One region of the Streptomyces sp. NPDC047706 genome, then DNA from elsewhere that is predicted to be linked to it. Evidence: riboswitches for the same ligand, from Rfam matches in the RefSeq annotation. Region 1 holds a riboswitch; each other region holds the start of a gene.
What was found. Region 1 has a riboswitch for cyclic di-AMP ahead of ACGF8A_RS18530 (transglycosylase family protein). Riboswitches for the same ligand answer to the same signal wherever they lie in the genome.

Region 1 (7,041 bases):
ACGGTGTGGCGCCGGGGCGCCTGGAGGAGAACCTCCGCCTTCAGCTGGAGGCCCAGAAGCTCGCCGCGAAGCTCGGCACCGACACCAGCCAGCCGGCGTTCTGGAACGCCCTGTCCGACGCCTCCCGGAAGCTGAACATCGACCTCAACCCGCGCTACGGCGACTGGGACGTGCGCAAGAGCAGCCGCGTGGACGTGAAGACCCCGTGGGTGCGGGAGATCACGCAGCAGGGACAGCTCCCGGCATAGCGGGTTCGCGGATGCCCGTGCGTGGACAACGGGCGGGCCTGTCGGTGGCGTGGGTTACGTTCGGAGCGTGAACGCAACCAGCTTCGGCAGCCCCCCTGACGGCGGTCAGGGCAGTGCCCCCACGCGCCCGGAGACCGGGCGCATCGTCCTGCTCACCACCAGTCACCGCGTCGCCCCCGGCCTGCTCTCCTGGCCCGCCTGGCAGGCACTGCACGCCGCCGACCGTGTGCTGTGCGCCGACGGGGCACATCCGCAGCTCCCGTATCTGCGGGAGGCGGGGATATCCGTTCAGGCGGCCGGTCCGGCCGCCGAGGAGCTGATCGACCTGTGCGCCGGCGGGCGGACCGTGGTGGTCGTCGCCACCGGCGAGGGCGAGCCCGTCCTCACGGACGGCCTGGCGCGGCTCGCCGGCAGCGGGCGCGTCCACATGCCCGAGCTGGAGCTGCTGCCCGCCTCCTACGACCTGCCCGGCGCCCGCCTCCTCGACCTCGTCCAGGTCATGGACCGCATCCGCGCCGAGTGCCCCTGGTCGTCCCGGCAGACCCACGAGGGCCTGGCGAAGTACGGCATCGAGGAGGCGTACGAACTCGTCGAGGCGATCGAGGAGGGCGAGCGGGACGAACTCCGGGAGGAACTGGGCGACGTCCTGCTCCAGGTCGTCTTCCACGCCCGGATAGCCGAGGAGGACCCGGACGCCCCCTTCTCCATCGACGACGTCGCCGCGACCATCGTCACCAAGCTCATCCACCGCCACCCGCATGTCTTCGGCGAGGAGACCGCGTCCACCCCGGAGGAAGTGAAGGAGCACTGGCTGCGCACGAAGGCCGAGGAGAAGCAGCGGACCTCGGTGACCGAGGGCATCCCACTGCACCAGCCCGGCCTGGCCCTCGCGGCGAAGCTGGCGTCCCGGGTGCGCACGGCGGGAATCGACGTGCCGCTGCCGTCCGGCGAGGGCGTCGGGTACGAGCTGCTGGCACTGGCGACACGCGCCGAGGCGGAGGGCGTGGACCCCGAGGCGGCCCTGCGCGCGGCGGCGCGCGCCTACCGGGACGCGGTGCGGGCCACCGAGGGGACCGGCCCCCAGGGCCTGCCCGACGAGGCTCTCGGTGACGGGTCCGACGCTGCGGATACCGTCGAGGAGTGACCGACCAGCACCACCACCCCGACCCGCCCGCGCCCGGCTCCACTCCCGCGCCCGAACTCTTCACCTGGGAGTTCGCGACCAACCCCTACCCCGCCTACGCCTGGCTCCGCGAGCACGCCCCGGTGCACCGGACGCAGCTGCCCAGCGGGGTGGAGGCCTGGCTGGTCACGCGGTACGCCGACGCCAAGCAGGCGCTCGCCGACCCGCGGCTGTCGAAGAACCCCGCGCACCATGACGAGCCCGCGCACGCCAAGGGGAAGACGGGTATCCCGGGTGAGCGCGAGGCCGAGCTGATGACGCATCTGCTCAACATCGATCCGCCGGACCACACCCGGCTGCGCCGGCTGGTCTCGAAGGCGTTCACACCGCGCCGCGTCGCCGAGTTCGCCCCGCGGGTGCAGGAACTCACCGACGACCTCGTCGGCCGGTTCGCCCGCGACGGCTCCGCCGACCTCATCCACGACTTCGCCTTCCCGCTCCCCATCTACGCCATCTGCGACCTGCTCGGTGTTCCCCGCGAGGACCAGGACGACTTCCGGGACTGGGCGGGCATGATGATCCGGCACGGCGGCGGGCCGCGGGGCGGGGTCGCGCGGTCGGTGAAGATGATGCGCGGCTACCTCCTGGAGCTCATCCACCGCAAACGAGCCACGCTCCCCGCCGAACCCGGGCCCGACGAGGACCTGATCTCCGGCCTCATCCGCGCCTCCGACCACGGCGAGCACCTCACCGAGAACGAGGCGGCGGCCATGGCGTTCATCCTTCTGTTCGCCGGTTTCGAGACGACCGTGAACCTCATCGGCAACGGCACCTACGCCCTCCTCACCCACCCCGGACAGCGCACCCGCCTCCAGCAGTCCCTGGCCCGCGGCGAAGGGGCCCTGCTCGAGACCGGCGTCGAGGAACTCCTGCGCTACGACGGGCCCGTAGAGCTCGCCACCTGGCGGTTCGCCACCGAGCCGCTCACCGTCGGCGGCCAGGACATCGAGACCGGCGACCCCGTCCTCGTCGTACTCGCCGCCGCCGACCGGGATCCGGAGCGGTTCGCGGACCCGGACACCCTCGACCTGGCGCGCCGCGACAACCAGCACCTCGGCTACGGGCACGGCATCCACTACTGCCTGGGCGCGCCGCTGGCCCGTCTGGAGGGGCGGACCGCGCTCGCCACCCTCCTCACCCGCCTCCCGGACCTGCGACTCGCGGTGGATCCGGGTGAATTGCGGTGGCGTGGGGGGCTCATCATGCGGGGGCTGCGGACGCTGCCGGTGGAGTTCACGCCTGCGCAGGAAACGTGACGCACTTTCAACTATGTGATCTTCACGTGATCTGTGCGGCATTAACTTGTGACAAGTGATCGTCTGCCTATACGTTCACCCATCAGCGCGGCCCCCTGCTTCACCCGCCGCGCAGGTCCCCGCTGTCGCGCGAAAGGTCCCCGCATGCTCTCCGGGAACGGTCGTCACCGTCGCCCCCGCCAGGCACCCGCTCTCGTCGTCGCGGCCGGAGTGACCGGCTCCGCCATCGCCATCCCGCTCCTCGGCGCCACCGGTGCGAGCGCCGCCGGCGGAACGACCTGGGACCGGGTCGCGGAATGCGAGACCGGTGGCTCCTGGAGCGCCGACACGGGTAACGGCTACTACGGCGGGCTGCAACTCTCCCAGCAGGACTGGGAGAAGTACGGCGGCCTCATGTACGCCACCAGCGCGGACCGGGCCAGCCGTTCGCAGCAGATCGCCGTCGCCGAGAAGGTCCTCGCGGACCAGGGCGTCGGCGCGTGGGCGACCTGTGGGCCGCTGGTGGGGCTCGACGTGGACACCGAGTCGGCCGCGGTCGACACAGGGGTGGCCGATGACGCCTCCAGTACGCCGTCGCACGCGAGATCCGGCGGTTCGGGAAGTCTGTCCGACTCGCTCGGCCTGTCCCACTCGTCCGGCCGTGGCCATGCGGACGGCTCCAGCGGTTCCGGCGGCTCCGGTGGCGGCGATGAGTCGAACGGTTCGAGTGCGCCCACGGATTCCACGAGGTCGTCGAATCCGGCAAACCCCACGAATTCCACTGACTCCACTGAATCCGGCGAACCCGGTGGATCCGGTGAATCGGGTCAGTCCGGCCCGTCCGGCGGTTCCGCTCCGCAGGAGACCGACGGATCCACCTCTCCCGATTCCAGCGGATCCCCCAGCTCCGGTGAATCTCATGAATCGGGCGAAACACCCTCAAATTCCCCGTCTTTCGACGTGCCTTCGAGCACGCCGAGCACCTCGAACCTCACCGACACCGGAGCCCTCGGCACCGGCAAGCACCGTGGGAGCAGCGCGGACGAGGGTGACAGCCGGGTCGGCGAGTCCGCCGGGCGGCACGCCTCGCGCGGAGCCGTCGGCACCCGTGCGGCCGTCGACAGTTCGTACACGGTCCGGGACGGCGACAGTCTCTGGAGCATCGCCGACTCCCTTGACGTGCAAGGCGGATGGGCCGCGCTGTACGCCGGGAACAAGGGTGCCCTCGGTGCCGACCCCGACCACATCGTCCCCGGTCAGGAGCTCAACGTGGGCGCGGAGCCGGCCGGCGGGTAGGCCCGGAATCGGCCTGGGGGTAGCGGGAGTTCGCGTCACACTTCGAGCCGAATGTCCGTTTTGGCGAAAGTGTGGGATGAGTCTCAGAAGCCCTGATCGTCTTTGAAATTCCGTCGATCGCCTGTCTACGGTCATGACCGCTCGTCAACGCGAGCCCCGGTCGCCGCAACGCCGAATCCTGCCAGCGGCCGCCCGGGAACAGTCGTCGCGTCAAGCGCCGTAGGCAGGAGCGGGGGACCCAAGGTAAGTGCCGGGCCCGGCAGTTGAGGAGACTCAGCGCCGGAACCGGCTCGGGGTGAAGCCGCGCCTCCCGGGGAGGTGTGGCCGGGCAACTCAACCGGCCCGAACCCGACAGCTCACCTCGCAGGCGTCGGTGAGGGGATCGACCATGCTGTTTTCCAGCAAGGGCAAGCACCGTCGTCCGTCCAGGACCGTTCGCGCGATCGCCGCGGTCGGCGTCACCGGTGCCGCCGCCGTCGCCGCGCCGCTGATGGCCGCCGGCAGCGCCTCCGCCGCCACGGCCTCCGAGTGGGACGCCGTCGCGCAGTGCGAGTCCGGTGGCAACTGGTCCATCAACACCGGTAACGGTTACTACGGCGGTCTGCAGTTCTCCGCCTCGACCTGGGCCGCGTACGGCGGCACCCAGTTCGCCTCCACGGCCGACCAGGCCTCCAAGGAGCAGCAGATCCAGATCGCCGAGAAGGTGCTCGCGGGTCAGGGCAAGGGCGCCTGGCCGGTCTGCGGCAAGAGCCTGTCGAACGCCGCGTACACCGGCGGCGGCTCCTCGCAGAGCGCCGAGCAGAACACTCAGCAGAGCACCGAGACCAGCACGCGTGCGACCGAGGAGCAGCCGGCGTCCCGCTCGCAGGAGCGTCCGGCCGCCAAGGAGACGGTGACCACGCCGACCGGCGACAAGGTGAAGAAGGGCGACGGCGAGTACAAGGTCGTCGAGGGTGACACCCTCAGCACCATCGCCGCCGAGCACGACGTCAAGGGCGGCTGGGAGAAGCTGTTCCAGCTGAACAAGGACATCGTCGAGGACGCCGACCTCATCTTCCCGGGCCAGCAGCTGCACCTGAAGTAAGAGGGGACTCGCAGCCGACCCTCAGCGCCCTCACATGAGTGGCCTCCACGCCGGAGGCCACTCAGGCTCCCGTGAGGGTTCCCCCCGTCCTCACGGGCTCCCCGCCCCGGTGCGTGTTCCCCCGTACGCGCCGGGGCGGGGCTTTTTGTGTCACCGTTGGGCATCGGCGTCTTTGTTTCGTTCGGAAACAATTTACTCTCGGTTCCGTCCACGAGATGGGCGACCGGCTGGCCGATCGCACGGAGCCGGTTAGGCTCGTCTCGCAGAGCCGCTGCGGTCCTGCTAAACCGCGTCACATCCACGAAGGAGATGCTCGTGCCGTCCATCGACGTCGTCGTAGCCCGGGAAATCCTGGACTCCCGAGGCAACCCCACGGTCGAGGTCGAGGTCGGCCTCGACGACGGCAGCACGGGTCGTGCCGCCGTTCCGTCCGGCGCTTCCACCGGCGCCTTCGAGGCCATCGAGCTCCGCGACGGCGACCCCGACCGCTACCTCGGCAAGGGCGTCGAGAAGGCCGTCCTCGCCGTCATCGAGCAGATCGGCCCGGAGCTGGTCGGTTACGACGCCACCGAGCAGCGCCTCATCGACCAGGCGATGTTCGACCTGGACGCCACCGACAACAAGGGCTCGCTCGGCGCCAACGCCATCCTCGGCGTCTCGCTCGCCGTGGCGCACGCCGCCTCCGAGGCCAGCGACCTGCCGCTGTTCCGCTACCTGGGCGGCCCCAACGCGCACCTGCTGCCGGTGCCGATGATGAACATCCTGAACGGCGGCTCGCACGCCGACTCCAACGTGGACATCCAGGAGTTCATGATCGCCCCGATCGGCGCGGAGTCCTTCTCCGAGGCCCTGCGCTGGGGCGCCGAGGTCTACCACACGCTGAAGAAGGTCCTGAAGGGCAAGGGCCTGGCCACCGGCCTCGGCGACGAGGGCGGCTTCGCCCCGAACCTCGGCTCCAACCGCGAGGCCCTCGACCTCATCCTGGAAGCGATCAAGGAAGCCGGCTACACGCCCGGCGAGCAGATCGCCCTGGCCCTCGACGTCGCCGCCTCCGAGTTCTACAAGGACGGCGTCTACACCTTCGAGGGCAAGGACCGCACGGCCGCCGAGATGACCGAGTACTACGCGGAGCTCGTCGACGCGTACCCGCTCGTCTCCATCGAGGACCCGCTGTTCGAGGACGACTGGGAGGGCTGGAAGACCATCACCGACAAGCTCGGTGACAAGGTCCAGCTCGTCGGCGACGACCTGTTCGTCACCAACCCGGAGCGCCTGGCCCGCGGCATCGAGGACGGCGCCGCCAACGCCCTGCTGGTCAAGGTCAACCAGATCGGCTCGCTCACCGAGACCCTGGACGCCGTCGAGCTGGCCCAGCGCAGCGGTTTCAAGTGCATGATGTCCCACCGCTCCGGCGAGACCGAGGACGTCACCATCGCCGACCTCGCCGTCGCCACCAACTGCGGCCAGATCAAGACCGGCGCCCCGGCCCGCTCCGAGCGCGTCGCCAAGTACAACCAGCTGCTGCGCATCGAGGAGATCCTCGACGACGCCGCGGTGTACGCCGGCCGCAGCGCCTTCCCGCGCTTCAAGGGCTGAGCGACGCCCTCGTAGGAAGCGTCGTACGTACGTCCCCGCACCCGGTCCCGTACCGTGTGCGGGGACGTACGCGCGTGTGCACCACGCAGGCATGGGGAGGCGAGAGCCAGATGGCCGTGAAGGAACGCGACCGTTTCTCCACCGCGACCAGGCTCAGGCTGCTCGGCGAGCAGACCGCGGCCCGTGTCTACCGTTCCCAGACCCGCCGCCAGGCCCGCCGCTCCCGGCTCACCGGACGCGCGGCCCTGCTCGCCCTGGTCGTCTGCTCACTGGTCGTCGCGCTCGCCTACCCGATAAGGCAGTACGTCGCCCAGCGCGCCGAGATCGACGATCTGCGCCGGCAGAAGCAGCAGGCCGAGGCGCGGGTCGAGGAACTGCGCGACCTCAAGGCACGCTGGC
Region 2 (7,041 bases), on a different contig from region 1:
CTGCTGTCCCTCGCGCGTATCTACGGTACGACCGTTTCGGACCTGCTCGGCGAGATGGTCGCCGACCGGGACGCCGTCGTGCGGGCCGCCGACATGGAGCCGAGCGGCGCCGGCGGCTGGACGTACTGGCAGGCCGGCGCGTCCGGGCGGGGCATGCAGGCCCTGCGGGTGCATGTGCCCCACGGCTCGCAGGGCGACATCGTGCGGGTGCACGCCGGTGAGGAGTGGCTGTACGTCCTCGAGGGACGGCTGCGACTGCGCCTCGGGGACGCCGCGCAGCGGCTCGGACCGGGTGACAGCGCCCACTTCGACTCCCTGACCCCGCACCGCATCGCCGCCGAGGACCCGGGCGGGGTCGACCTCCTCTTCGTCCACACTCTGCTGCAGAGCCCCACGGCCGCGCTGTGCCTCGGCCCTACCACGGGAGACATGCCATGACAGACATCGAGCAGAAGATTCCCCGGGGCATCTGGGTCCGGTTCGTCATCTACATCGTGGCGGGACACCTCTTCGCCGGCTTCCTCTATCTGCTGTTCGAGGTCGGGGCCAAATAGGGTCAGTCGAGCAGGCGCTCCCGCAGCCGTTCCCGGGTCCCGGCGGTTACGCCGAGCCCCTGCGCCAGGTAGGTGTCGACGTCTCCCCAGGTCCCCTCGATGGTCTCGAACGCAGCCGTCAGATACTCGGCACGCGCGTCGAAGAGCGGGCTGAGCAGCTCCATGATCTCCGCGGAGTAGGCCGAGTCGGAGCTGCCGCCCCGGTGCACCTTGTAGCGGCGGTGCTTGGCATTGGACTCCAGGTAGTCGGCGAGGATCGCCTCGCGCTCCACGCCCAGCGCGAGCAGCGTGACGGCGATCGACAGCCCGGCGCGGTCCTTGCCCGCCGCGCAGTGCATCAGCGCGGGGACGCTGTCCTCGGCGATCGCGTGCAGAACCTGGGAGTGCTCGCCGGTGCGCTCCTTGACGATCATGCGGTACGAGGTGACCATCCGGTCCGCGGCCCTGCCGTCGGCCAGGACCTCCCGCAGCTGCTCCACGTCGCCGTCCCGGACCATCTTCCAGAACTCCGCGCCGTCCGCCGGGTCGGTCAGCGGCAGGTTGACGTTGCGCACGCCCGGCAGCTCGATGTCCGGGCCTTCCAGCTTCTGGTCCGCGGCGTTGCGGAAGTCGAAGATCGTGTGCAGTCCCAGCGAGGCGAGGAACGTGGCGTCCTGCGCGGTCGCGTGGGCGAGGTGGCCGCTGCGGAACAGCACTCCCTGCCGCACCCGGCGCCCGTCCACCGTCGGCAGTCCGCCCACGTCACGGAAGTTGCGCACTCCGGCCAGTTCGGGCTCGGTCGACGGCACGTGCTGCGTCACGGGGGCTCCCTCCCATCGGCCCCGCCGGCGCGGCTCGTCGACGGGCACGTCTTGACGATACGACACGGATTCCCGCGGCCATGAGTTGTTCTGAGGCGGTCAGGGGAGCACGATCTGCCCCCGCGAGCCGTACACGCGACAGAGCGGTACGAATGCGGAGAATCGGGCGAAATGTGCGGGATGCTTTCATGCCGCGATGCGGGTCGCATCCCGAAGAGCCCCTCGGCCCCTGAATGCGACTGCTTTCCCGCCGCGTCACGTATGGGTGATCTGCCCGAATTGAGCTCTTCATTCCAACTCTGTCTGAAATAAGGAAACCTGGAGCAGGGTCACGTGAGCAGCGTCATATCCGTGACCGAGAGTCGTCTGTCACGCATGTGTAATTCACATGCCTTTCAAGGGCGTTTACGGAAATCACACGCCCTCCGATGCACGGAGTGTGACCGGAATTCGGGTGAACGGATCACGAAAACGGCGTTCCGGCGGAACCTCTTGCTTGTCCCGTTGCGTCGTGGTCGCTTACGTTCCACACCGATCCGGGCGGACGCCTAATCCTGCCGCCGCCCGGTGCCCGCGCAAACCCACCCGTGTTCGGCAGGAGCGGGGGACCCACAGGTAGTTGCCTGTTCCGGTTCCCGGAACGGCTCGGGGTAAAGCCTCGTCCCGACGCGGCCGGACATCTCCAGTCCGCACCCGACAGCTCACCTCGCAGGCGCCGGAGAGGAATTCGCCATGCCCGCGAAGGGTAAGCACCGCCGTCCGAAGACCCAGCGCTTCGCCCGTTCCATCGCCGTCGCCGGAACCGGTGGCGCCGCACTCGCCCTCCCGCTGATGGGGGCCGCCGTCGCCCACGCCGCCACTCCCCAGTCCGCCGCGGAGAAGGCCGTCCAGTCTGTCCCGGTCCAGAAGACGGCAGTGCAGCAGCAGTCCGCCGCAAAGCAGTCCACCGCCAAGAAGGCCGGTGCGCGGACGTATTCGGTGAAGGCCGGCGACTACCTCTCGAAGATCGCTGACGAGCAGAACGTCAGCGGTGGCTGGCAGCGGCTCTACGAGGACAACCGTGAGGCGGTGGGCCAGGACCCGTCGCTCATCCACCCCGGTCTGAAGCTCACGATCGGCGCGAAGGCCGCGGCGAGCGGCGGCAAGCAGTCGACCGCGCCGTCCTCCGCCGCCGCTCCCTCCGCCCCGGTCGAATCGCCGGCCACGACCGAGGCGTCGCAGTCCTCGAACGCGTCCGAAGCCGCGGCGAACACGTCCGAGGCCCCGGCCTCCACCCAGGCCGCGGACACCGCCACCTCCACCGGCTTCTCCGCCCCCGTGGACGGCGCCGGCGTCGGTACCGCCTACCGTGTGGCGGGCAGCATGTGGTCCAGCGGCTACCACACGGGCGTCGACTTCGCCGCGCCGACCGGCACCCCGCTGAAGGCTGTCGGCGCGGGCACGGTCGTCTCCGCGGGCTGGGCCGGCGCGTACGGCAACCAGGTCGTCATCAAGCTCGCCGACGGCTACTACGCCCAGTACGCCCACCTGTCCTCGCTCTCCGTCTCCAGCGGCCAGAGCGTGACCGCCGGCCAGCAGATCGGCCTCTCCGGTTCGACCGGCAACTCCACCGGCCCGCACCTGCACTTCGAGATCCGCACCACGCCGGACTACGGCTCGGACGTCGACCCGGTCGCCTACCTCGCCTCCAAGGGCGTCGCGATCGGCTGACACACGCGCCGCTCACGCCACCGAGGGCCGGACCCCGAACCCCGGGGTCCGGCCCTCGGTGCGTCCGGAGTCCGCGGCCGTTCCGGCCTGCGGCTCTATTCCGCAATTGACCAATCCTTTGACCGTGGCCCTTCTCACCGTCCGTCAACCCCTTCCTACGGTCGCGTAGGTCACATTCGAAGGGGAATCATGTCCCGACGTGGCAGACGATTCGAAGAGTGACAGCAGATCAGTGATCGGGTCGTACGTGGCGGTGGGGGACAGCTTCACCGAGGGCGTCGGCGACCCCGGCCCCGACGGGGCGTTCGTCGGCTGGGCCGACCGGTTCGCCGTACTGCTCGCGGACCGCCGCCCCGAGGGCGACTTCCAGTACACCAATCTCGCCGTGCGCGGCAGGCTGCTCGACCAGATCGTGGCCGAACAGGTTCCGAGGGCCGTCGAACTCGCGCCGGACCTGGTGTCGTTCTGCGCCGGCGGCAACGACATCATCCGCCCGGGCACCGACCCGGACGACGTGGCCGAGCGCTTCGAGAGGGCGGTCGCCGCGCTGACCGCCGCCGTCGGCACCGTCCTGGTGACGACCGGCTTCGACACCCGGGGCGTCCCCGTGCTCAGGCATCTGCGCGGCAAGATCGCCACCTACAACGGCCATGTGCGGGCCATCGCCGACCGGTACGGCTGCCCGGTGCTCGACCTGTGGTCGCTCAAGTCCGTCCAGGACCGCCGAGCCTGGGACCACGACCGGCTGCACCTGTCTCCCGAGGGGCACACGCGCGTGGCGCTGCGTGCCGGTCAGGCCCTCCGCCTCGCCGTCCCCGCCGACCCGGAGCAGCCCTGGCCGCCGCTTCCGCCGCGGGGCACCCTCGACGTGCGCCGGGACGACGTGTACTGGGCGCGTGAGTACCTGGTGCCGTGGATCGGCCGGCGGCTGCGCGGTCAGTCCTCGGGTGACCACGTCACAGCAAAGGGGATGCTGTCGCCGGACGACATCAAGACGCGGATCGCGTCCGTGGCTTGAGGCGTCCACCGGACAAGCGCGACGGAAGTGCCGGCGGCTCAGCGCCGCCCGGCCGTCGGCACCTCCGTCAGCCCCAGTTCCCGGGCCAGCGCCTCGTCCACCCACTCCTGGGCACGCGCGCGGGACACCGCTCCCGCGTAGGACGTGATCTGCACGGCCAGCCCGTCGAGCAGGGCGGTCAGGCGCAGGGCCGCGCCCGTGGGGTCCGCGCAGCGGAACTCGCCGGCCGCCACACCCTCGGCGATGACCTCGGTGATCGCCGCCTTCCACCGCTTGTCGAGGTCCCGGGTGACCTCCAGCAGCGCGGGCTCGCGCAGCGCCGCCGCCCAGCCCTCGATCCACAGCCGCCAGCCCTTGGCCGGGCCCGTCGGCGCGTACCAGCGCACCGCCGACCGCAGCCGGCGCAGGGCCGTCGTGCGCCGCCCGAGCAGCTTGCCCAGATGGGCGAGATCGTCCTCGGCGGCGTACGCGAACGCGGCGGCGACCAGCTTCTCCTTCGTCGAGAAGTGGTACAGCACCAGCGCGTTGCTCACACCGAGCGCGGAGGCCACATCGGCGATCCGCACCGCCGCCACGCCCCGTGCCTCGATCTGCTCCACGGCGGCGCGCAACAACTCCTCGCGCCGCTCCGCCACGGTCAACCGCACTCTCGCCACCCCGTCACCCTAACGGGCCACGTCCGGCCGGTGGCCGGGCGGTGACCCTCCCGTCAGCGGTACGACCCGAAGCGCTCCGCGAGCAGCGGCAGCCGGTCCGCGGCCACGGCGTGCGCGGCGGCACGCGGCGTGCTCCCGTCGGCCTCCGCACGTGCCAGCACCACGTCGGTCAGGGCGCGCATCGCGCGCCGCGTGTACGCGAACGCCTCGTCCGCGTCCGCGCCGATGTCGCCGAACAGCGTCCACCACCACCAGGCGTTCGTACCGGAGTTGACCACCACGTCGGGCAGCACCGTGACCCCGCGCGCGGTGAGCAGCGCCTCCGCCTCCGGGACGACGGGCATGTTGGCGGCCTCGACGATCCATCGGGCGGTGACGCGGTCCTGGTCCGCGACACCGACCGCGTACGAGACGGCGGCCGGCACCAGCACCTCCGCGTCGGCGGCCAGCCAGGCGTCGCCGGGAAGTTCGCGGTCCCCGGGGCCCAGCGCCGAGCGGGCCACCGTGCCGTAGGCGTCCCGCGCGGCGAGCAGCGCGTCGACGTCGAGGCCCGCCGGGTTGGCGATCGTGCCCCTGACGTCGGCGACGGCCACGACGGTCAGGCCCGCGCGCGTGAGGAAACGTGCCGTGGCGCCGCCCATGGTGCCCAGGCCCTGCAGGGCGACCCGGGTGCCCGCGTACGGCACGCCTGCCCGGTCCAGGGCTGCCAGCACGGACTCCGCGACCCCGCAGCCGCCGACGAGCTCACCCAGCCCGATCCCGTCCACCCGCACCGCGAAGGCGTCGGCGAGCCGGCCGCGGGCCGCCACCTCGTCGTCCAGCAGCGGGTACACGGCCTGGATCGACGAGACCAGCCCCACCTCGGCCGCGGCCCGGTCCACCAGGTCCTGGCTGAGACCGAGGTCCTCGCCGGTGGTCCAGAACGTCTCGATGTACGGCCGCACGGCGCGCAGGTACCGCACCAGCAGTCCGTACGCGCCCGGGTCCCGGGGGTCGCAGTCGATGCCGCCCTTGGCGCCGCCGAGGGGGACGTAGCGGGCTTCGGGGTCGTAGTGCAGGGCCTCCTTCACCGTCATTCCGCGGGCGAGCCCGGCGACCTCGTCCAGCGAGCAGCCCGCGCGCATCCGGAGCCCGCCGCTGGCGAGGCCGCGCACCAGACGGTCCACGACCAGGAAGCCCCGGCGGCCGGTGACGTGGTCGGTCCAGGTGAGCGACAGCAGGGGGGTGGTCACGGAAGCTCCTCGTGGCAGCAGGGGTTTCCCGGCTCGTGCACAGACCCCCCATACTGAATCACGAGTCAGTATGGGGCCGGGCGGCGAGTGGTGTCGGTGGGGCGGACCATAATGGAGTTCTCACCGATTCCACCTGGAGGTACCGTGGCCGGTTCCCGTTCCCTGAGCTCCGGGCTCCGCGCGCTGCAGCCCGCGGCCTTCGGCGTGGAGCCGAGCGGCGAGCGCATGGCACGCATCCGCAGATCGCCGCACTTCAAGGACGGCGTGTTCCAGAACCCCGGCGGGCCCTCGCGGATCCGGCCCTCGGGTTCCACGCTCGAGTTCGCCAAGACCTACTTCGACAGGGACGCGCGCAACCGCCGCACCCCGCACGGTGCGGTGCCGGTGCACCCCACCACGGCCGCCGACCTCGCCCGGCCGCCCGCCACCGGCCTTCGGCTGACCTGGCTGGGCCACTCCAGCGTCCTCGCGGAGATCGACGGACAGCGGGTGCTCTTCGACCCCGTCTGGGGCGAGCGCTGCTCCCCGTTCGCCTTCGCCGGGCCCAAGCGGCTGCATCCGGCGCCGCTGCCCCTGACGGCCCTCGGCCCGGTCGACGCCGTGGTCATCTCGCACGACCACTACGACCACCTGGACCTGCCCACGATCAAGGCGCTGGCCGGCACGGACACGCTGTTCGCCGTGCCGCTCGGCGTCGGCGCCCACCTGGAGCACTGGGGGGTCTGCGCGGACCGGCTGCGCGAGCTCGACTGGCACGAGTCGGCCAGGGTCGGCGGGCTCACCCTCACCGCCACCCCGGCGCGCCACTTCTGCGGTCGCGGCCTGCGCAACACCCAGCACACCCTGTGGGCGTCCTGGGTCGTGGCCGGCGAGAACCACCGGCTATTCCACAGCGGCGACACCGGGTACTTCGAGGGCTTCCGTGACATCGGCGCCGATTACGGCCCCTTCGATGCCACGATGATCCAGATCGGCGCCTACAGCGAATTCTGGCCGGACATCCACATGACCCCGCAGGAGGGCGTCAGGTCGCACCTGGACCTGCAGGGCGGGGACGCCGGCCCGGGCGTG
Region 3 (7,041 bases), on a different contig from region 1:
CGTTGCGGGCGTGGTTCTCGGACGCGTAGAAGTCGACGTAGTCCGCGACCTCGAACGGAAGGTGCAGGGTCACCGAGGACAGGGGGTGCATCAGCGGGGCGAGGGACTCGCGGTGTGACGGCACCGTGACCCAGGCGGTGAGCGCGCGCCGGACGTCCGACCAGGCCGTGCGGCCGGCGGCGAGCAGCGGGTTGAGGGTCGGGCGGGCCAGCAGCTCGGCGTACGGGGAGCCGAGCGCCAGGGCGGCCGCACCGGCGTCGAGGACGTGGCCGCCGAGGCGGACACCCACCGTGCGTTCGGCGGACCCGGCGGGTGAGAACACGCCGTACGGAAGGTTGTGCGGACCGAAGGGGTCGCCCTCGGGGACATCGAAGGGGGGCATGGGGTGCTGCCTCACTTTCGTACGCGCGGTCCATGCGGTCGCTGATCACGTTACGACTGCGGCACCTGTCTTGGGCAGTGCGTGAAACGCGTTGAAGATACTGAATGTCCTGAATGGCGCTCCACATCTTCGTGCCGGAGCGTCCCGCCGACCCGTCGCCACGACCGCCCCCGAACCGTCAGTGCAGTGAGAACAAGCATCGCACCGGCCACTGACAACAGGAGGCGGCACCCTGCGGGCACGGATGACGAACCCGGCGTACGTCCTCCCGGCACCACGTGGGGGGGTGAAAAGCAGACGGTGTGAAGGTAGTTGGGAATGAACGGTGCGGGTCCGGTGTCCGTATTCTCGGATCATGGCCGCACCCATCGCATATGCCGCGCGCACTGAGTACGCGCCCGCCGACTACGCCCTCATCGCCACCGACCTGGACGGAACGCTGCTCCGCGGCGACGACACGGTCTCGGACCGTTCGCTCGCCGCGCTCGCGCGGGTCTGCGCGGCCGGAGCCCGGCATCTGGTGGTGACCGGCAGGCCGGCGCCGAGGGTGCGACCGCTGCTGGAGCTCCTGGGCGGCGGGGGGCTCGCGGTGTGCGGGCAGGGCGCGCAGTTGTACGACGCCGGCGCGGACCGCCTGCTGTGGTCCGTCACGCTGGACCGGGAACTCGCGGAGACCGCGCTCGGCAAGATCGAGGCCGAGGTCGGACAGGTGCACGCGGCCGTCGACCAGGACGGGGTCGACGGGCTCACCCTGATCGAGCCCGGGTATCTCATGCCGCACCCCACGCTGCCGGCGGTGCGGATCGATCGCCGCGACGACCTGTGGTGCGCGCCGATCAGCAAGGTGCTGCTGCGCCATCCGACCCTGTCCGACGACGAGTTGGCGGCGGTGGCCCGCACGGTGGTCGGCTCGCTGGCGACCGTCACCATGTCGGGGCCGGGAACGGTCGAGCTCCAGCCGTGCGGCATCACCAAGGCGACGGGACTGGCGCTGGCGGTCCGGCACCTGGGCCTCGGCCCGGAACGGACCATTGCCTTCGGGGACATGCCCAACGACATCCCCATGTTCGACTGGGCGGCGCACGGCGTCGCCATGGCCAACGCCCACCCCGAGCTCAAGGCGGTGGCCGACGAGATCACCCTGTCGAACGAGGACGACGGCGTCGCCGTCGTCCTCGAACGGCTGCTGGCCGAGGCTCAGTACGGGCCGAAGACGTTGTCGATGGAGCCGTAGCGGTCGGCCGCGTAGTTGCAGGCGGCGGTGATGTTGGCGACCGGGTCGTAGGGGTCGTAGGCGGTGCCGGGCACGTGGTAGGCCGCGAAGGTCGGGTCGATGACCTGGAGCAGGCCCTTGGAGGGGGTGCCCTTGGCGGCGTTGGAGTCCCAGTTGTTGATGGCGTTCGGATTGCCGGACGACTCACGCATGATGTTGCGGTAGATGCCGTTGTACGAGCCCGGGATCCCCTGCTGCTCCATGATGTCGAGCGACTGGCGGATCCAGCCGTCCAGGTTGTTCGGGTACGTCTTGACCGAGTTGACGGCCGTGGGCGTGGCGGCGGACGCGGTGGTGGCGCCGACGAGCGGCAGGGCGAGCAGGGCGGCGCCGGTACCGGCGACGGCGAGCCTGCGGGCGATGCGGGCGGTGCGACTGTGCTGACCGTTTGCAGTCATGGGGACTGTCCTCTCCGGCGCCTGCGAGGTGAGCTGTCGGGTTCGGGCGGGGAGGTGCCCGGCCGCCTCTTGCGAGTGCGACTTCACCCCGAGCCGTTCCGGTGTGCCGTGCGGTACGGCCTCCGGTCCGGCGATCCACCTGGGTCCCCCGCTCCTGCCGTGCGGTGAGTGAGTCCGTCATGGGTGGCTCGGGCGGCGGCAGGATTCGGCGTTCCGCCCGACTGGCCGGGAACGTATGCGAGAGCACATGTCCGAAACAAGTGGCGATTTCACCTATCACAGGATTTGATCTTCGAATCGCCTGTTTGGCCCTCTTGATCCTTTGCGCTCGGCAACGGCCAACTCGGCCGTGTGCAAAGGCGGGTCGCGGGGTCCGTGTAAGGAAATCGTGAAGCTGCCCGAGTGAGCCAAGTCACGCGCATGCAGAAGAATGGCAAAGCGGGCAATAAGCCCAAATCCTAGTTAACTGGCGGTCCGTGGAATTCGCTTTTCCCGCGCGCGATGGAAGACCACTTCGGCGCTATCGGTGCAAATCACCCTATTCAAGGTCAAAGAATGCTCTGCCGTGCAGGCGGTCTCCGACCGTGTGCGGATCGTCGTGTCCCAGGCCAACTCCGGGCGGTGCTGCCGGATAGGCCAGTCCGAGCGGCTGCGGGCCGGCAGCGGATCGTCCTCGCGGACGGTGTACGTCTCCAGCGCGTCCTCGGTGAACTCCAGGCCGTCGGGGTACATGCGCGTGCCGCCGCAGCGCGGGTCGGCCTCCGGCCGCCGATCCCCCTTGGCCACGTCCCGCACGGCCAGCCGCTCCGGGCGCGGTTCGTCGAGCGTGGCCGGGTGGGCGACGCCGAGCGGCCCGTACTGCTCCGGTTCGTCGGAGGTGAGGGGCGGGGCCACGGCACGCGCGCGTACCGGCAGTTCGAGAGCGCTGCCGCAGGGGTCCACGGTGAAGCCAAATGACGAGTCCGGCTGGGGCCAGATCCAGGGCCGGTGCGCGCAGGAGAGGGCGAGGCGGATGCGGTGGCCGGGTGGGAAGGCGTACCCGATGCCGCTGAGTTCGAAGGTGACGTCCTCGGTGGCTCCTGGGGCCCCACGGCGTGACCCGGTCACGCCCCTCGCGCGCGGAGAGGTCCATCACAACGTCCGTCGGGACGCCCTCGCTGTCGCCGTGCCCGCGCACGTCGACGCGGACGGAGGCGTAGCCATGGCCGGTGTACCAGGGGTGGCGCTGATGTCCGCGGCGCGCGGTCCAGTCGGTCAGGCGGTACGGGAGGTACTCCAGGAGCGCGGGTACGGGCTCGCCGGTGATCGGGCGTCAGACGCGCGCGTACAACCGTGTTCCGTCGGGCAGCGGGATACGGAGGTCCTGATGAGTCGTCTCGCAGGGGAAGGACGTACGGATGCGCGTGAGTGTGACCCCAGGGATGGCTTCAGCGGACCGGGAGCGTCGTGCGGCGCAGCCGGGGTCCGGTGGGCGGCAGGGCCATCACGAGGGTGGGCAGGCCGCCGAGGACCACGCAGGTCGCGATCGAGACCAGCGGGAGCAGGGCGACCACGAGGCCCCTGGTCGGCGAGTCGTACGCCCCGACCGGCACCGCGAGCGCGACGGCGAGTGCCGGCCCCGTGGTGACCGGGCGGACGGCACGGCGTGTCGCCCGCGGCGGGAGCGCGCACTCCGTCGCGCGTTTGCGCCCGGCCAGGTGGCGGCTGCCGATGAAGTACTGGACCAGGCCGAACGTCATGCCGGTCGCGGGAGCCCAGAGGCCCCGGTGCCGGCCCTCGCGCCCGCCCGGCCGGTCCGTGACCAAAGAGCCCGTGGAGGCGCCGATGCCGATGGCCGTGCAGCTGAGGGGGAAGCCGGCGTGCGTGCGGCGGCGTCTGCCGCCCGTGGTGGCCGCGTAGGGCGTGAGGAGCCCGCTGCCCGCGCCGATCAGGCCCAGGCCAGCTCAGGTCGTCGCCGTGGCGGGCATGGCCATGGCGTGGGGCCCGCAGGCGATCGGGATGCCGGATCGGAGCACGGCGGGGTGGAAGCCGGGGACACGGCCGGCGGCGACGGAGACCGGACAGGCGAGGGTGCCGTGGGCGACCGAGACGGAAGCATCCGTTCCGGTGGAGATGTCCGTGCCGCCCTTCGTGGTGGACATGCCCGTGCCGCCGTTCGTGACCGTGCCGGCGGCGTGCGGGACGGGGACGGCCTGCACGCCGAGGAACGAGAAGCGCTCCCGGACCTCGAGGCGGGAGAGGGTGGGCAGGCGCCGGGGTCGGACGGGGAAGGCGCGGTCGTCGCCGGACGGCGGCATGCTCTCAGGTCCGGCGGCGACGGCGGTGCGGGGCTGGGGGCACCTCTTCCGGCTGAGTCGATAAATATCTGCTCATATCAACTGATCAAAAACATACCCGCCGTGATCCGATACCGCCTGAGGTGTAACGGTGGGCGGCCTCGGTGATCGAAACGTGACCGGATACGCTGACTTGAGTGAAGGCAGCGACCTATCGACATTCCGCGTAATCGCCAGTAGACACCAGCAGACAGGAGACCCCTCGTGACCGTCGTCGGGCCGTTCGGGCTGAGCGTGCGGGACCAGGCTCTGGAAGCCGATGTCCAGGCCGGATTGGCGGCTGTCGAGGAAGGGTTGCTCGAAGCCACCAAGAGCGAGGTCCCGTTCATCACGGAGGCCGCGCAGCATCTGGTGCGTGCCGGCGGAAAGCGGTTCCGGCCGCTGCTCGTGATGCTCGCCGCCCGGTTCGGTGACCCGTACGCGCCCGGAATCGTGCCCTCCGCCGTGGTGGTGGAGCTGACCCACCTCGCGACGCTCTACCACGACGACGTGATGGACGAGGCCGCGGTACGGCGCGGGGTGCCCAGCGCGAACGTCCGCTGGGGCAACTCCGTCGCCGTCCTCACCGGAGACTTCCTGTTCGCCCGCGCCTCGCACATCCTGGCCGACCTCGGGCCCGAGGCGGTACGGGTGCAGGCCGAGGCGTTCGAACGGCTGGTGACCGGTCAGATCCTGGAGACCGCGGGGCCGTCGGACGGCCGGGACCCGGTCGAGCACTACCTCGACGTGCTCGCCGGCAAGACGGGATCGCTCGTGGCGGTGTCGTGCCGGTTCGGCGCGATGATGTCCGGCGCCGACGAGTCGGTGGTGGACGTGCTCACCCAGTACGGGGAGCGGCTGGGCGTCGCCTTCCAGCTCGCGGACGACGTACTGGACATCGCCTCCGACTCGCACGAGTCCGGCAAGACACCGGGCACGGATCTCCGGGAGGGCATCCCGACGATGCCCGTGCTGCGCCTGCGGGAGCGGGCCGCCCGGCTGGGGCTCGCCGAGGACGTCGCGCTGTGCGAGCTGCTCGCCTCCGACCTCACCGACGACGCCCGGCACGCGGAGGCGCTGTCCGCGCTGCGTGCGCATCCGGCGCTGGAGCAGGCTCGGCGGGACACCGTCCGGTTCGCGGAGGAGGCGCGGGCGGCACTCGCCCCGCTGCCCGAGTGCGACGCGAAGGCGGCGCTGACGGAACTGTGCGACGCCGTGGTGCACCGAGCCGGGTAGTTCCGTTCCGGGGGGCTCGTGGTCCGAGCGGGGCAGGGTCCGACCGGGGCATGGTCTGGCTGTGGGCTGTGGGCTGTGGGCTGTGGGCTGTGGGCTGTGGGGCCGGTACCTGATGCTGGTGCGTGCCCTCTGGCCGGTCGCCGGGCCGGGCATCGAGGGCCGGCCGTCCGGCCTCGTCACCCCCGTAGTACTTGTGACCCCCCGTCGTACCCCTACGGGTCGGGGGAGATGCCGTCGTGTCGTGTCATACCGCAGCAGTACACGGAGTTGGCTCCCGGGTCTGACGCTTCATGCCGCCGGATTTGGTCATATGGAGAACACGGAACACACCACTCCTCACCGATCCGGGTGAGAATGGCGGCTCAGGTGGGACCCGTGCGAGGACGCGACGAGACAGCCGCCGCCTACGACGGAGGTAAGGCACACATGGCACCGTACGAATCCGACGACACCACGGCCGTGGCCGACGCGGACGAACAGCGCGCGGCACGGCGGCGCAAGGCCGCCCGGTACGTCGTCCCGGCGGCGGTCCTGGGGCTCGCGGCGGGCACCATCGGGCTCGTCCCCGCTCTCGCCGACTCCGGCAGCCCCGACCTGCCGAAGATCACCGCGCAGGAACTGCTGGAGAAGATGGCCGCGTCGGACGTGCAGCAGCTGTCCGGCACGGTGAAGATCAGCACCGATCTGGGACTGCCCGACCTGGGCGGCCTCGAGGGCGACCTGATGTCCGGCGCGAGCCCGTCCGGCGGCGAGGGCTCCTCGGCCGACCCGTCGGCCAAGCTGACCGAGCTGGCCTCCGGCACCCACACCCTGCGCGTCGCCGCCGACGGCCCCGACAGGCAGAAGCTGTCGCTGCTGGAGGACGCCGCCGAGTACAGCCTGATCCACAACGGCAAGGACGTCTGGGGTTACGACAGCGCGTCCAACGAGGTCTACCACGGCACCGTGACCGAGGGCACCGAGCAGCGCGAGGAGAAGGTCCCGGCCACCCCGCAGGACCTGACCGACGAGGCGCTCAAGGCGGTCGACGACACCACGTCCGTGACCGTCGACGGCACCGCGCAGGTGGCCGGCCGTGACGCCTACAAGCTGGTCATCGAGCCGAAGCAGTCCGGTTCCACGGTGGGCGCGATCAGCGTGGCGGTGGACGCCGAGACGGGGACGCCGCTGAAGTTCACGCTGACTCCGGCGAGCGGCGGCGCCGCCGTGGTGGACGCGGGCTTCACGCAGGTCAGCTTCGGCAAGCCCGCCGCGTCGACCTTCGACTTCACCCCGCCCAAGGGCGCGAAGGTGACCGAGGAGGGCAGCGTGGAGGCGCCGGAGCACTCGCAGCACCCCGAGGAGGAGGAGCTCGCCGAGGGCCTCGAAGGGCTGAACGTCATAGGCGAGGGCTGGACCTCCGTCGCGGTCCTCGACTCGGGTGCCGAGGGCGCGGCC
Region 4 (7,041 bases), on a different contig from region 1:
TATGAACGCGACTCGCATTCACCCGGCCGGGCATGGACCACAATCTGCGCTCCGCGCACGCCTTCAACAGAGCACTTCTCGAAATGACCCCGCAGCACTTGCCGTTTCGCGCAGGAGAGAGATCTCCGTCGCGGTCGCCGATGAGGCATGCAAGGAGCAGACCAACCTAGTATCTGTCTGGTTCTCCGTGGAACGCAGAATGCAACTTGCGGCTATCGAGGAGGAAGGCGAGTATTTCCGCGCCTTGGAGAAGGCGAAGGACCGTCACCTCGCCGCAGCGCGCGCGGCTATTGGGCAGCGTTGACTGAGTTCTCCGAAGGGATTGTCAGTCTGTGGAAGTAGACAGTCACGTGAACCCCGGTGTCCAGCAATGACAGCGGGTCCGGCTTTCCCCTGAGTCATCGGCGGGTGCTCCGGGTCTTCGGGACTGTCGACCACGATCACCCGGGAACGTCCTCGCGACGCGTACGTGACCGGCGGCGACCGCTTTTCAGGAGCACGGCGACGACCGGCGTCGCCACGGCACGTCGCCGGCCGCGCCGCCCGCGCCGGCATCCTGAAGCGCCTGCGCGACCTCCGTGAAGATCTCCTCCAGCTGCCCCACCTGCTGCGGGGTCAGATGGTCGAACAGCGTCGCGCGCACCGTCGCCACGTGGCCCGGCGCCACCCGCTCCACCGTGGTCATGCCCTCGTCCGTGAGCGCGGCCACGCTGCCCCGCTTGTCCCAGGGGCACTCCTCGCGCCGCACCAGTGCGTCCTTCTCCAGCCGGGTCACGGCGTACGTCAAGCGGCTGCGGGTGATCTTCAGCCGCTCCGCGAGGTCGGTCATCCGCAGCCGGCGTTCCGGGGCCTCGGAGAGATTGGCGAGGATGGAGTAGTACATGTGCGGCATGCCGGCCTCCTGCTGGAGCTGCCGGTCGAGCGTGTCCTCCAGGAGCAGGGTGGCCCCGATGTACGCGCGCCAGGCGCGCTGCTCCTGCGGGGTGAGCCAGCGAGTCGTCATGCCGCCAGTGTAGGTTTGCTTAAAACTTGAACCAAGCTGTCCAGCCCACGACCCGCACAAGCCGCCCGGCCCACGACCCGCACAAGCCGCCCAGCCCGCGAGCCGGACCGCTCAAACAGAGCCCCCGCCCGCAAGCCGCCGGCCCGCCCAGTCACCGGACCGCCGTCCCCCGACCCCGACCTGGAGTGCGCCCATGCCCTACCCCTACGTGCTGCTGTCAGCCGCCGTGTCCCTCGACGGCTACCTGGACGACACCGGCCCCGACCGCCTCCTCCTGTCCGGCCCTGCCGACTTCGACCGGGTCGACGAGGTGCGTGCCGGTGTCGACGCGATCCTCGTCGGCGCCGGCACCATCCGGGCCGACAACCCGCGGCTGCTGGTCAACTCCCCGGAACGCCGGGCGGCCCGGACCGCGGCGGGGAAGCCGGAGTACCCCCTCAAGGTCACGGTGAGCGGCACGGGCGAGCTGGACCCGGCTGCCAACTTCTGGCACACGGGAGGCGAAAAGGTCGTGTATACGACGACGGAGGGCGCCCGGCGTCTCAAGGGCGACCCCGTGGCCGCAAACGTGGTCGCCCTCGGCGACAGGCTCGACTGGCGTGCGGTCCTGGCGCATCTGCACGACGTACGGGGCGTGAGCCGCCTGATGGTCGAGGGCGGCGGCACCGTCCACACCCAGCTCCTCCTGGAGGGCCTCGCCGACGAACTCCAGCTGGTGCTCGCTCCCCTCTTCGTCGGCGACCCCTCAGCGCCCCGCCTCTTCGGCCCGGGCCGGTACCAGTCCGGACGCCTGCGCCTGGTCGAGACCCGGCGGATCGAGGACGTGGTCCTCATGCGCTACGAGCCCACCGCCCCCGGCACCGGCACCCTCGCCGCGTCCGCCGACCGCCGCTGGCTGGCCCTCGCCTGCGAGCTGGCGGACCTGTGCCCGCCCTCGGAGTCGGCGTTCAGCGTCGGGGCGGTGGTCGTGGCCGAGGACGGTACGGAGCTCGCGCGGGGCCACTCCCGGGAGGGCGGTGACCCGGTCGTCCACGCGGAGGAGGCGGCGCTCGCCAAGATCGACGCGGCCGACCCCCGGCTGCCCGGCGCCACGCTGTACTCCAGCCTGGAGCCCTGCACCCACCGCGCCTCCCGGCCCCGGCCCTGCGCGCGCCTGATCCTCGACGCCGGGGTGGGGCGCGTGGTGACGGCCTGGCGTGAGCCGGACACGTTCGTGGCGGGGGCCGACGGGAGCGGGGTTCTGGCGGGGGCCGGGGTGGACGTGGTGGTGGTTCCGGAGTACGAGGAGGCGGCCAAGGAGCCCAACCGGCATCTGGCCCTGTGAGGGACCTCCAGGTCCTGGCGGCGTGGGCCTGCGGAAACCGTGGCGCGGAGCGTCCCGCGCATGGCGTACACTGGTGTCATACCGACGCGGGGTGGAGCAGCTCGGTAGCTCGCTGGGCTCATAACCCAGAGGTCGCAGGTTCAAATCCTGTCCCCGCTACTGAAGGCCCGGGGCCGGAATCCAGATCATGGATTCCGGCCCCGAGTCGTTTCCGGACGCCGGCGGCCTCCGTCATCCGGTCGGCCCGTCCGGCTGGTCCCCCGCGTCCGCTCCAGGAACCCTGGACAGGTGCGACGACCTGCGTAACGGGAGACGAGAGTGCGGCCTGCGGAGGGAGAAGGAGAGCGGCCGTACGCCAGATCCGGCGACCGCGTCCCCGGTGACGCGGCCCGCGACGCCGCGCCCGGCCCCGCCGGCCGGGGCGGCCGGGGCGGCCCTCCGTCGCTTTCCCGCCCGGTGCCACCCGTGCCGCCCCCCGAGGAGCGCCCGATCTCCTACGCCCGCACCTTCGTCCGCCTCCTCCCCGCCCTGCTCCTCGTCATCGGCGGCTGCTACGACTACCTGACCCCCAGCGGCTTCACCGGCGCCCCCCTGTTCACCGCCGCCCCGCTGATCGCCGCCCCCCTGCTGTCCTGCCGGGCCACGGTCCTCACCGGCGTCGTGGCCCTCCTGGTGGTCGTGGTCATGAACATCCGGTTCGGCGACGCCCTGGAGGTCGAGCCGCTCACCGAGGCGGTCACGGTGGCGACGGTCGCCGCTCTCGCCGTGCTGATCAACCGGCTCGTCCGGCGCAGCCATGCCCGCCTCGACTCGGCCTGGGAGATCGCGGAGGCCGCCCAGCTGGCGGTGCTGCCGGAGCCGATGGAGCGGATCGGCGGGTTCGAGATCGCCGCGCGCTACGAGGCCGCCCAGGCGGACGCCTTCATCGGCGGCGACCTCTACGCGGTGCAGGACAGCCGTTACGGCGTACGGCTGGTGGTCGGGGACGTGCGCGGCAAGGGCATGGGGGCGGTGGCGGCGGTCGCGGTGGTCATCGGGGCGTTCCGGGAGGCCGCCGAGCACGAGACGACGCTGGCGGCGGTCGCGCAGCGGCTGGAGCGGGCGCTGACGCGCGAGGGCTCACGGCGGGACGGCATCGACGCCTTCGAGGAGTTCACCACCGCCGTACTCGCCGAGCTTCCGCACGACGCCGGTGTCGTACGGATCCTCAACCGCGGCCATCCGCCGCCGCTGATGCTGTACGCCGACGGCACGGTGAGCGCGCTGCCCGCCCAGGAACCGGCGCTGCCGCTCGGGATGGGCGAGCTGGGCACCTGGCCGGACCGTGCGCAGGAGACGCCGTTCCCGGGCGGGGCGACGCTGCTGCTGTACACCGACGGCCTGTCCGAGGCCCGCGACGCGCGGGGCGCCTTCTACGACCCGGTGGCCGGGCTGGCCGGCCGGACCTTCCGCGGGCCCGGGGAGCTGCTGTGCGTGGTGGCCGACGAGGTCCGCCGGCACAGCGGGGGCGGCACCACCGACGACATGGCACTGCTCGCCGTGCGGCGCCCGCAGGGCGACTGTCACCGCGGGTGATCGAACGGAAGCCCTCCGCATAACAACTGACACACGGTCAGATGTGGAGATCGCTCTGCGTGGCGGTCAACTCGCCCGATTTTCGCCGCTCATGGCCCTGTACGTCCTGGCAGGAAACGTTAAAGATCAAGTGGAACAGCTTGGAAATCAGGCCCCGGTTCTATTAACGTCCGATAACGCAGCGCGGTCGTCCCAGCCGTCACAAGAGGCGGCTCCGTGCGCACGCGCCGAATCCCGCGCGAGGCCCTCACCGGCCGCACAAGGGAACCGGGGAACCACCATCTTGGGGTGAATCGGGCGTATGCCGCCGTGGAAGCACGGCTGGTTTACGCGCGTAGGAGACCTTCCTGCTCCGAACCCGTCAGCTAACCCGGTAGGCGAGAAGGAAGGAAAGGAGCACGCCCACGTGGCGTCCAACCGGCCTGCCCCACAGGCCCCGTTCGTGCCGGATCAGCGCACCGCCGACGGCACCGAGACGTTCGTCTACGGCGCACAGCGCACCGACGGGGGCCCGTGGGAGGAGTGGAACCCCACCGCGGAGACCATCCGCCCCGTACGCGGCCGGCATCGCGTCAGCAAGCAGCGCGGCGGTGGACTCGCCCGCAGCTCCACCGTTCTCGGCGTCGGCGTCATAGCCGCGGTCGGCGCGGGCGGCATGGCGAGCGCCAACACCGGCAAGCCGCCGGTGTCGATCTCGATGCCCGACCTGCCCAACGTCGGCTCGCTGATATCCGACGACTCCGACTCCGCCGACACCTCGACCGCGAGTGCCCCGCTCAGCAGCCTCGCCACGGCCACCGCGGACACCGCGGAAGGCACCACCGGCGCCGGTGAGACGCTGCGCGCCCGCATCATCGCGCAGGCCGAGCAGCAGCAGGAGCAGGTCGCGACCAAGGCCGCCGCCGAGGCCGTCGCCGCCGCCGAGAAGGCCGCCGCCGAGGCAGCGGCCAAGGCGGAGAAGGAGGCCAAGGAGAAGGCTGCCGCCGCCAAGGCCAAGGCCGAGGAGGAAGCCCGGCAGAAGGCCGAGGCCGAGCGACTCGCCGCGCTGGCCAAGCAGTTCACGCTGCCGACCTCCTCGTACACCCTCACCTCCACCTTCGGCCAGGCCGGCGCCCTGTGGTCGTCCGGCTACCACACCGGCCTCGACTTCGCCGCGCCGACCGGCACGCCCCTGAAGGCCGTGCACAGCGGCACCATCACCGAGGCCGGCTGGAACGGCTCGTACGGCTACAAGACCGTGCTGACCCTCGACGACGGCACCGAGATCTGGTACGCCCACCAGTCGTCGATCGGCGTCAGCGTCGGGCAGACGGTCACCACCGGCGAGGTGATCGGCCGCGTGGGCGCCACTGGCAACGTGACCGGGGCCCACCTGCACATGGAGGTGCACACCGGCGACTCCGGTGGCATCGACCCGCTGGCCTGGCTGCAGAGCAAGGGCCTCAACCCCTGAGGGCCTCCTCCGGACGCGCTTCTCACGAACCCCGGCGGTCCTGACGGCGACCCCCCGACGTCAGGGCGGCCGGTTTCGGCTGTCCGGAGACCGGCGCGCGCCCCTACGACCGGTACGGGTTGTACGCCGGGTAGGGCGCCGCGTGCCCGTGCGCCGGCGCCCAGCCGTACACCGGTGGCATCAGCACCGGCATCGGCGGGGCGGTCATCCGAGCCGCGTACTCCAGGGCCGGGCGGGCGATCTCCCGGCGGCTCCACAGCTCCTGGAGCAGCTCCCGTTCCCGTACGACGAAGTCGGCGCGGGCCCGGCCCCGGCGGCCCCGGTGCCGTAGGAAGGCCAGGGACGTGGCGTACGCCTCGTACTGCGAGACCGCCCGGGCGGCCGGTCTGCCGAGGTGGTGGCCCGCGTACTCGCGGGCCAGTCGGCGGGCCCGCATCGAGCCGAGGGCGAACGGCTCGGCCGGCGAGATCCAGCCGGCCACGACGTAGGCCGGGAGCTCCTCGCGGACGGTGCGCAGCTCCCGCTGCCGCGTCCAGATCACCAGCCAGGTCAGCAGCCCGAACGCGGGGACCATGAAGCCGCCGTACACCGCGAAGAACCCGTAGTCGCCGAAGGTCGCCGAGCCGTTCCAGAGGGCGTGCATGCCCATCGCGAGCAGCAGCCCCGCCGGCGGGAGCAGCACGCGGCGCAGCCGCTGGCGCTCCCCGGCGAGCGCGGCGATGCCGAAGCCGATGCCGGTGAACACGGTGAACAGGGGGTGTGCGAACGGCGACATGACGACCCGCACGAAGAACGTCGCGGCGGTCACGGAGGCGATCCCGCTGTGGCCGGCCAGCTGGTCGGTGCCGAACGCGGTGCCGAGGTAGAGGATGTTCTCGGTGAAGGCGAAGCCGGTGGCGGTGACCCCGGCGATGACGACTCCGTCGAGGATGCCGGTGAAGTCGCGGCGCCGGAAGAGGAAGAGGAGCAGGATCGCGGCCGCCTTCGCGGACTCCTCGACGACCGGGGCTATGACCGTGGCACCCCAGGTGTCCGCGCTGGTCGGGTCCGCGGTCGCGGTCGCTATCCATCTGGTCGCGAAGCTGTTCGCGACGATGGCGATCAGCGCGGCCGCGCAGGCGCCCCAGGAGAAGGCGAACAGCAGGTTCCGCCAGGGGCCGGGTTGGAGCCGGTCCAGCCAGCGGAAGACGGCTATGAGCAGCGGCACGGGCAGGACCGCGAGGCCGAGGCCGACCAGGAAGCCCTGGGTGCCGGTCTGTTCCCGGACCAGGGCCAGGATCACCAGGCCGGACAGCGCGAGCAGCGTGATCAGCGCGCCGTACCGCACCCACCGCCGGTGCCACCAGTGCGCGTGCAGGGGGCCGCCGAGGGGGATGCCGGGATTCGTCGGGTACGGGGGACTGGTCGCCACGGCATTGACCCTAACGAGGGGAGGATCGAACGAGGGAACGTTTTACGGCTGACCTTCGTGAGCCACGCGGCGGAAGAGCAGGTCGTTCACCACGTGTCCCTTCTCCAGCCCCTGCCCTTCGAAACGGGTGCGCGGGCGGAAGCCGGGGCGTGGCGCGAAGCCGCCGTCGGGCCGGGTGTTCGCGAAATCGGGGTGCGCGGTGAGCACCTCCAGCATCACCTCGGCGTACGGCTCCCAGTCCGTCGCGCAGTGCAGGAGCGCGCCCGGCTTCAGGC

Region 2: it holds a riboswitch for cyclic di-AMP, as region 1 does, so the genes downstream of both, ACGF8A_RS29455 (peptidoglycan DD-metalloendopeptidase family protein) here and ACGF8A_RS18530 (transglycosylase family protein) in region 1, are expected to answer to the same signal.
Region 3: it holds a riboswitch for cyclic di-AMP, as region 1 does, so the genes downstream of both, ACGF8A_RS27365 (transglycosylase SLT domain-containing protein) here and ACGF8A_RS18530 (transglycosylase family protein) in region 1, are expected to answer to the same signal.
Region 4: it holds a riboswitch for cyclic di-AMP, as region 1 does, so the genes downstream of both, ACGF8A_RS31660 (M23 family metallopeptidase) here and ACGF8A_RS18530 (transglycosylase family protein) in region 1, are expected to answer to the same signal.

Annotation. Positions count from the first base shown of each region.
Region 1 is NZ_JBIDCW010000014.1:96,190-103,230, reverse strand. It holds gene ACGF8A_RS18550 (SurA N-terminal domain-containing protein) at 1-248, shown strand, start outside; gene ACGF8A_RS18545 (nucleoside triphosphate pyrophosphohydrolase) at 316-1,392, shown strand; gene ACGF8A_RS18540 (cytochrome P450) at 1,389-2,687, shown strand; gene ACGF8A_RS18535 (transglycosylase family protein) at 2,832-3,962, shown strand; cyclic di-AMP (ydaO/yuaA leader) riboswitch at 4,168-4,347, shown strand; gene ACGF8A_RS18530 (transglycosylase family protein) at 4,351-5,046, shown strand; gene eno (phosphopyruvate hydratase) at 5,362-6,642, shown strand; gene ACGF8A_RS18520 (septum formation initiator family protein) at 6,753-7,041, shown strand, end outside.
Region 2 is NZ_JBIDCW010000030.1:88,015-95,055, reverse strand. It holds gene ACGF8A_RS29470 (helix-turn-helix domain-containing protein) at 1-438, shown strand, start outside; gene ACGF8A_RS29465 (DUF6126 family protein) at 435-554, shown strand; gene ACGF8A_RS29460 (tyrosine-protein phosphatase) at 557-1,354, opposite strand; cyclic di-AMP (ydaO/yuaA leader) riboswitch at 1,927-2,082, shown strand; gene ACGF8A_RS29455 (peptidoglycan DD-metalloendopeptidase family protein) at 2,087-3,064, shown strand; gene ACGF8A_RS29450 (SGNH/GDSL hydrolase family protein) at 3,297-4,082, shown strand; gene ACGF8A_RS29445 (TetR family transcriptional regulator C-terminal domain-containing protein) at 4,121-4,738, opposite strand; gene ACGF8A_RS29440 (Glu/Leu/Phe/Val dehydrogenase dimerization domain-containing protein) at 4,792-5,970, opposite strand; gene ACGF8A_RS29435 (MBL fold metallo-hydrolase) at 6,115-7,041, shown strand, end outside.
Region 3 is NZ_JBIDCW010000026.1:96,471-103,511, forward strand. It holds gene fahA (fumarylacetoacetase) at 1-382, opposite strand, end outside; gene ACGF8A_RS27360 (HAD family hydrolase) at 738-1,616, shown strand; gene ACGF8A_RS27365 (transglycosylase SLT domain-containing protein) at 1,580-2,053, opposite strand; cyclic di-AMP (ydaO/yuaA leader) riboswitch at 2,057-2,234, opposite strand; gene ACGF8A_RS27370 (CocE/NonD family hydrolase C-terminal non-catalytic domain-containing protein) at 2,516-3,160, opposite strand; partial or broken gene ACGF8A_RS27375 (hypothetical protein) at 3,249-3,359, opposite strand; gene ACGF8A_RS27380 (hypothetical protein) at 3,481-3,792, opposite strand; gene ACGF8A_RS27385 (hypothetical protein) at 3,997-4,350, opposite strand; gene ACGF8A_RS27390 (polyprenyl synthetase family protein) at 4,594-5,604, shown strand; gene ACGF8A_RS27395 (outer membrane lipoprotein carrier protein LolA) at 6,031-7,041, shown strand, end outside.
Region 4 is NZ_JBIDCW010000036.1:47,145-54,185, forward strand. It holds gene ACGF8A_RS31640 (MarR family winged helix-turn-helix transcriptional regulator) at 491-1,003, opposite strand; gene ACGF8A_RS31645 (dihydrofolate reductase family protein) at 1,197-2,327, shown strand; tRNA gene ACGF8A_RS31650 (tRNA-Met) at 2,413-2,486, shown strand; gene ACGF8A_RS31655 (PP2C family protein-serine/threonine phosphatase) at 2,646-3,902, shown strand; cyclic di-AMP (ydaO/yuaA leader) riboswitch at 4,118-4,297, shown strand; gene ACGF8A_RS31660 (M23 family metallopeptidase) at 4,309-5,355, shown strand; gene ACGF8A_RS31665 (PrsW family intramembrane metalloprotease) at 5,459-6,766, opposite strand; gene trmB (tRNA (guanosine(46)-N7)-methyltransferase TrmB) at 6,809-7,041, opposite strand, start outside.